One region of the Nonomuraea sp. NPDC050394 genome, then DNA from elsewhere that is predicted to be linked to it. Evidence: riboswitches for the same ligand, from Rfam matches in the RefSeq annotation. Region 1 holds a riboswitch; the other holds the start of a gene.

The links. Region 1 has a riboswitch for glycine ahead of gcvT (glycine cleavage system aminomethyltransferase GcvT). Riboswitches for the same ligand answer to the same signal wherever they lie in the genome.
Region 2: it holds a riboswitch for glycine, as region 1 does, so the genes downstream of both, gcvP (aminomethyl-transferring glycine dehydrogenase) here and gcvT (glycine cleavage system aminomethyltransferase GcvT) in region 1, are expected to answer to the same signal.

Annotation. Positions count from the first base shown of each region.
Region 1 is NZ_JBITIO010000001.1:1,470,382-1,473,776, reverse strand. Features, by position in the region: gene ACIBKY_RS07225 (cation:proton antiporter) at 1-1,249, shown strand, start outside; glycine riboswitch at 1,277-1,375, shown strand; gene gcvT (glycine cleavage system aminomethyltransferase GcvT) at 1,508-2,599, shown strand; gene gcvH (glycine cleavage system protein GcvH) at 2,648-3,037, shown strand; gene ACIBKY_RS07210 (L-serine ammonia-lyase) at 3,103-3,395, shown strand, end outside.
Region 2 is NZ_JBITIO010000002.1:193,474-196,868, forward strand. Features, by position in the region: gene gcvP (aminomethyl-transferring glycine dehydrogenase) at 1-1,323, opposite strand, end outside; glycine riboswitch at 1,476-1,570, opposite strand; gene ACIBKY_RS09125 (MerR family transcriptional regulator) at 1,630-2,247, opposite strand; gene ACIBKY_RS09130 (bifunctional nuclease family protein) at 2,395-2,865, opposite strand; gene ACIBKY_RS09135 (MerR family transcriptional regulator) at 2,952-3,395, opposite strand, start outside.

The sequences.
Region 1 (3,395 bases):
CCCGCCCCTGCTCTACCACCACGCCACCACGCGCAGCGCGCCCCGCGAGTCGCGCGCCGCCTGGCGGCCGATCATGTTCCTCGGCGTCGGGCTCACCCTCGCCACCGCCGGCGCCGTCACCCTCGTGGCCCATCTGCTGCTCCCGGGCCTGCCGTGGGGCGCCGCGCTGACCGTCGGCGCCGCCTTCGCGCCCACCCAGGCACTCGTCCTCGACCGGCTCGGCGCGCCGGAACGCGTGCTGACCGTGCTGCGCGGCGAGAGCCTGATCAACGAGGGCGTCGCGGTCGTGCTGCTCGCCATCGGCCTTGAGCAGCTCAAACGCCCCGAAACCGTCTCCGTGGCCGCGCTGCAACTGGCCGGGGCGATCACCGGCGGCGCGCTCGCGGGTCTCGCGCTGGGCTGGGTCGTCGTGCAGTTGCGCCGCCGCCTGGCCGACTCGGGGACGCTGATCGTGCTCTCGCTGGCCACGCCGTTCGTCGCCGAGATCAGCGCGAGCAAGCTCGGACTGTCCGGCCCGCTCGCCGTCACCGCCGCCGGCTTCTACGTCGGGGCGCGCGGCCGCCTCTTCCACACCCCCGCGCGGGCCACCGAGCGGATCACCTGGCAGGTGCTGACGTTCCTGCTCGGCGGGACACTCGCGGTCCTGCTCGGGCTCCAGCTGCGCGATCTGGGCGGCTCACACTCCGGGCTGCCGATCACGACGGTCCTGCTGGTCACCGCGGCACTGCTGGGCGCGACCTTGCTGGTACGGCTGGCGTTCGCGCTGGCCGTCGACCGGCGCGGCGTCCGGGCCCTCACGCTGGGCGGCACCCGCGGGGCCTCGACGCTGGCCATCGCGCTGGCCATGCCCGCGCTGCCCGCCCAGGACGCGTTGATCTTCGCGGCCGCCTCGGTGGTGCTGGTCAGCGGGTTCGCCCTGCTCACGTGCCGCGCCGCCGTACCGGACAGTGGGGGTGTGGCGGCGCCCGAGGAGGAGGCGCGGGCGCGGCAGGCGGCGGCCGCGGCGGCGATGCACAGGCTCGACCAGATCTCCCACCGTCTCGACACCGGCACGCTGTGGGCGCAGCGGCAGTTGCTCGCGGTCGAGGCGAACGCCGGCACCCCGCACGAACTGCGCGACGAGCTCGCCAGGGCGCAGCGCGAGACGCTCGGCCAGATGTACTCCGAAGGCCGCATCGGCGCCACAACCCTGCACAAGCTCACGGAAGAGATCGATTGGCGCGATCCACACGCGACAACACCCCCGTGACGGCACTAGGCTGGTTGGAGACACCGGTGAACCCGTGCGGGAGAGCGTTCTGACAATCCGGTCAGAGCCCCTGAAGGAGCAAGCCCTCCCCGCGAACCTCTCAAGGCAAAGGACCGCTCGGGCGAGGTGCCTCTGGAAAGCAGGCCTCCGGGCCTCGCCGAAGGTGAAAGTCCGGCAAAACCCGGGCGAAGCTCTCAGGCATCGATGACAGAGGGGGAGGATGCTGGCATCCGACCCTGCCCTGAGGTGCGAAGACCAATGTCCCGACCGACACCGCTGCGAGACGTTCACGAGAGTCTCGGCGCGACGCTGACCGACTTCGCCGGCTGGCTGATGCCGCTGCGCTACGGCAGCGAGTCCGCCGAGCACAACGCCGTGCGCACCGCCGCCGGACTGTTCGACCTCTCGCACATGGGCGAGATCTTCCTGACCGGTCCCCAGGCGGGCGAGGCACTCGACTACGCGCTCGTCGGCCACATCTCGGCGCTGGCGCCCGGACGGGCCCGCTACACCATGATCGTCGGGGAGGACGGCGGCGTCCTGGACGACCTGATCGTCTACCGGCTCGCCGACGAACGTTTCATGGTCGTGGCCAACGCCTCCAACTACCTCCTCGTGGCCCGCAAGCTGACCGCGCGCGCCGCCGGGTTCGACGCCGTCGTGGACGACCAGTCCGAGCAGTGGGCGCTCATCGCCGTGCAGGGTCCGCGCGCCCAGGAGATCCTCTCCTCGCTCACCGACGCCGACCTGCCGGGACTCAAGTACTACGCCGGGCTGCCCGGCGTCGTCGCCGGGGCCCAGGCGCTCATCGCCCGCACCGGCTACACCGGCGAGGACGGCTTCGAGCTGTTCGTCGCCAACGAGGACGCGGTGCCGTTGTGGCAGGAACTGGTCAAGGCGGGCGAGCCGTACGGGCTGATTCCGGCGGGACTGTCCTCGCGCGACACGCTGCGCCTCGAAGCCGGCATGCCGCTCTACGGCAACGAGCTGTCCACCGCGCTCACCCCGTTCGACGCGGGCCTGGGCCGAGTGGTGAAATTCGACAAGCCCGGCGACTTCGTCGGCAGGGCGGCGCTGGAGGCGGTCAAGGACGACCCGCCACGGCGGCGCCTGGTCGGACTGGTCGCGCACGGGCGCCGGGTCCCCCGCCACGGGTACCCGGTGACCAAGGACGGCGCCGTGGTCGGCGAGGTCACCAGCGGGGCCCCTTCCCAGACCCTGGGTAAGCCCATCGCGATGGCCTACGTGGACACTGGTGTCACCGAAGGCGTGGCCGTGGACATCCGGGGCAGCCAGGAGGGCATGGACCTCGTCGCATTGCCCTTCTACAAGCGCAGCGCCCGTCCGTGACGGGTGAGGATCGAAACTACAAGCGCAGTAACCAGCAGGAGGACGTAAGTGAGCAGCATCCCTGACGAGCTGAGCTACACCAAGGAGCACGAATGGGTGGCCGGTCTCGACGACGGCCGGACCCTGACCGTCGGCATCACGGCCTTCGCGGCCGAGGCCCTGGGTGACGTCGTCTTCGTGCAGCTTCCCGAGGCGGGCTCGAACGTCGAGGCCGGCGACTCCATCGGCGAGGTCGAGTCGACCAAGTCGGTGAGCGAGATCTACGCTCCGGTCGGCGGCGAGGTCACCGAGGTGAACCAGGCCGTCGTGGACGACCCGTCGCTGGTCAACAGCGACCCTTACGGCGACGGCTGGATGTTCCGGGTGCGCCTCGAAGGCGACCCGGAGGACCTCCTCTCGGCTGAGGAGTACGGAGCACTCACCTCCGGCGACTCCTGACCAACCGCCGGGGCCCGGCATGGGCCCCGGCACCGCCCTCCCCCCTGTTGCGGAAGGACGCATCAATGGCGATCAGCGTCTTCGACCTTTTCAAGATCGGCATCGGCCCGTCGAGCTCCCACACCGGCGGCCCGATGGCAGCCGCGCACAAGTTCGCCCGCGGCCTGCACGAAGACGGCCTCGTCGAGCGGACCGCGCGGGTCGAGGCCATCCTCTACGGTTCCCTGGGCCTGACCGGCAAGGGCCACGGCAGTGACAAGGCCGTACTCCTCGGCCTGTCCGGCGAGAAGCCCGAACTCGTCGACGTCGACACCGTCGACGAACGCCTCGCCGCCATGCGCGAAGCCGGAACCGTCCG
Region 2 (3,395 bases), on a different contig from region 1:
GTCGCTGAGCCCGGCGGAGACTCCGAAGGCGGCGGCGACCTGCTCCAGGTGGGCGAGCTCGGTCTTCTCGTCGCAGGAGACCGAGACGTGGTCGGCGTCGATCTTCCAGAGGTTGACGCCGCGGGCGGCGGCCTCGGCGACGACCTGCGCGGCCCTGCCGGGCACGCGGGCGGTCACGGTGTCGAAGAACTCGCCGTGCACGACCTCCACGCGGCCCGCGCGCAGCACCTCGGCGAGCGTCACGGCGTGGGCGTGGGTACGGCGGGCGATCCGCCGCAGTCCCTCGGGCCCGTGGTAGACCGCGTACATGCCGGCGATGACGGCCAGCAGCACCTGGGCGGTGCAGATGTTGGAGGTGGCCTTCTCCCGGCGGATGTGCTGCTCGCGGGTCTGCAGGGCCAGGCGGTAGGCGGGGGCGCCGTCGGCGTCCACGGAGACCCCGACCAGGCGGCCGGGCATCTGCCGCTGCAGCCCCTCGCGCACGGACATGTACGCGGCGTGCGGCCCGCCGAACCCGAACGGCACGCCGAAGCGCTGGGAGGAGCCGATCGCGATGTCGGCGCCGAGCGCGCCGGGCGCGGCGATGAGCGTGAGGGCGAGCAGGTCGGCGGCGGCGACCACGAGGGCGCCCGCGCCGTGCGCGCGCTCGGCCAGCGCGCGGAAGTCGCGCACCCGGCCGGATGCGCCCGGGTACTGCACCAGCACGCCGAAACACTCGGGCAGTTCGCCGTCGAGGTCGGCATGGACGAGCTCGATGCCCAGCGGCTCGGCGCGGGTGGCCAGCACGGCCTTGGTCTGCGGGAGGGCGTCGGCGTCGACGACGAACACGTGGCTCTTGGACTTGCCGGCCCGGCGGGCCAGGGTCATCGCCTCGGCGGCGGCCGTACCCTCGTCCAGGAGGGAGGCGCCGGCCACGTCGAGGCCGGTGAGGTCGGAGACGACCGTCTGGAAGTTGAGCAGCGCCTCGAGGCGGCCCTGCGAGATCTCGGGCTGGTAGGGCGTGTACGCGGTGTACCAGCCGGGGTTCTCCAGCAGGTTGCGGCGGATCACCGCGGGCGTGATCGTGTCGTGGTAGCCCAGGCCGATCATCGAGGTGAGCACGCGGTTGCGGCCGGCCAGCTCGCGCAGCTCGGCGATGACCTCGCTCTCGCTGGCCGCCGCGGGCAGCTTCAGCTGGTCCTTGGCCCTGATGGCCTCGGGCACCGCCACCGCCACCAGGTCGGCGACCGACTCGAAGCCGACGGCCTCCAGCATCCGCTGCTGCTCGTCGGCCGAGGGCCCGATGTGGCGGGTGGAGAACGGAGGTGCTGTCAGGTCGGTCATGAGGGTGCCCTCCCGAGGCGATGGAGACCGGCGCCGGGGCGCGGTGGCCGGGTCTCCCCCTCTGTCATGGGACCTGAGAGCTTCACCCCGCGGGCGGGGCTTGCACCGTCGGTGAGGCGCGCCTGGCTGGCGTGCCTGCTTTCCAGAGTTGCCTCACCCGAGCGGTACCGGTTGCCTGAGAGATTCCGGGGAGGGTTGCTCCTTCGGCGCCCCGACTCAGGGTCGGGGACTCTCCCGCACGGGGTCGTCAGCCTTCGGGACCTAGATTACTACGCCGGACCGCGTCAGGCGTTCCGGCACGCTCACCTATCCGATCTTGCGCGCGCGCCGCCGCTGCGCCAGCTCGTCCGCGGGGTGGTCGGCCGGGTCGTCACCGGCCGCGGCTCGTTCCCCCGGCAGCTCCGCGAGCGACCCCTCGACTTCCCGCCAGACTTTGCCCAGCGCGATCCCGAACACGCCCTGACCGCCCTGCAACAGGTCGATGACCTCGTCGGCGGAGGTGCACTCGTAGACGCTGACGCCGTCGCTCATGAGCGTGATCTGCGCGAGGTCGGCGACGCCTCGATCACGCAGATGCTGTACGGCGGTGCGGATCTGCTGGAGCGAGACCCCGGTGTCCAGCAGCCGCTTGACGACCTTGAGCACCAGGATGTCGCGGAAGCTGTACAGGCGCTGCGAGCCGGAGCCCTGGGCGGCCCTTATCGTGGGCTCGACCAGGCCGGTTCTGGCCCAGTAGTCCAGCTGCCTGTAGGTGATGCCGGCCGCCGAGCAGGCCGTCGGGCCCCGGTAGCCGATGTCACCCGGAAGTGTCGCGGGGGCGTCGTCGAAGAGCAGGCCCTGCTCTCCGGCACGCTGCCGCGCGCTCTCGCGCCGCACCGGATCTTCCTGGCCGGCCGTCTTTCCCTCGCCGCTGCTGACCGCCACGCGGACCTCCGGCTTTCTCTCATCCCGCGGCCTGATCTGGGGGTTCGCAACGCGCGACCACGGGTTTCACTTGCACCGTAGGACCGTGACCAAGCGCAGTCAACGATCCGGCTCGGCGCGTCGTGAAGCGTAAATGCACTGAAATACCTACCCCGCCCTGCCGAAGTCCTCGGGCGTGATCGTGTCAAGGAACTCCCTGAACTTCTCCACCTCGTCCTCCTGGTCGTCAGGGATGATCACACCGGCTTCCTGCACGACCTCCTCGCTGGCGAAGATCCGGGCACCGGTGCGCAGGGCGAGCGCGATGGAGTCGGACGGCCTGGCGCTCACTTCGACGCCGTTGGAGAAGACCAGATCGGCGAAGAAGATGCCGTCACGCAGCGCGACGATGTTGACCGCGCGCAGGCCGACGCCGAGCGCGCTGAGCACGTCGCGGAACAGGTCGTGCGTGAGGGGTCGCGGCGGCGGCTCCTCGGCCTGGGCCAGCGCGATGGCGGTCGCCTCGGTCATCCCAATCCAGATCGGCAGGAACCGCTCTCCGTGTGCCTCCTTGAGCAAGACGATCGGCTGATTTGTGGGCATTTCAACGCGAACGCCCACTACCTCCATCTGCAACACGGGCTGCTCCGTATCCGACACCTGACCGCTCTTATGCAATTCAACGTAACACCCGGCGGACACCTGGGGGCGCGCCGGTGGCCTCTTCATCGGCCCAGGACACTCCGCACGCCCGCGCGCAGCAGGGCCGCGTGCAAGTCAAGCAGAAGTGCGGACAGCTCCCTGCCCACCTCGTCGGCCTCCCCGATCGCGCCGGGTCTGCGGCGTTTGAGGATGGGTGCGACGGTCTGTTCCACCAGCCCCGCCTCACGCTCGGCCGCGGCCTTCACCGCCCGCAGGTGCCGGGCGTGCAGGCCGAATCTGGCCAGGGCGCCGACGCTGCGCGCCACCTGGAGCGCGTCCTCGTCGTAGCGGCGCGCGACGGGGGCCAGCAGGCCGTAGTCCTCCAGCTCGGTGAGCGTCTCCTCGCTCAGCCCCGCCGCCTCCAGGAGCTCGGCGCGGCTGAGCCGCACCTCCGAGGTCTCCTGTACGGCGTGCGGCCGCCCGAACGACTCGGCCATCTTGTCCTTGATCACGCGCAGCGGGAGATA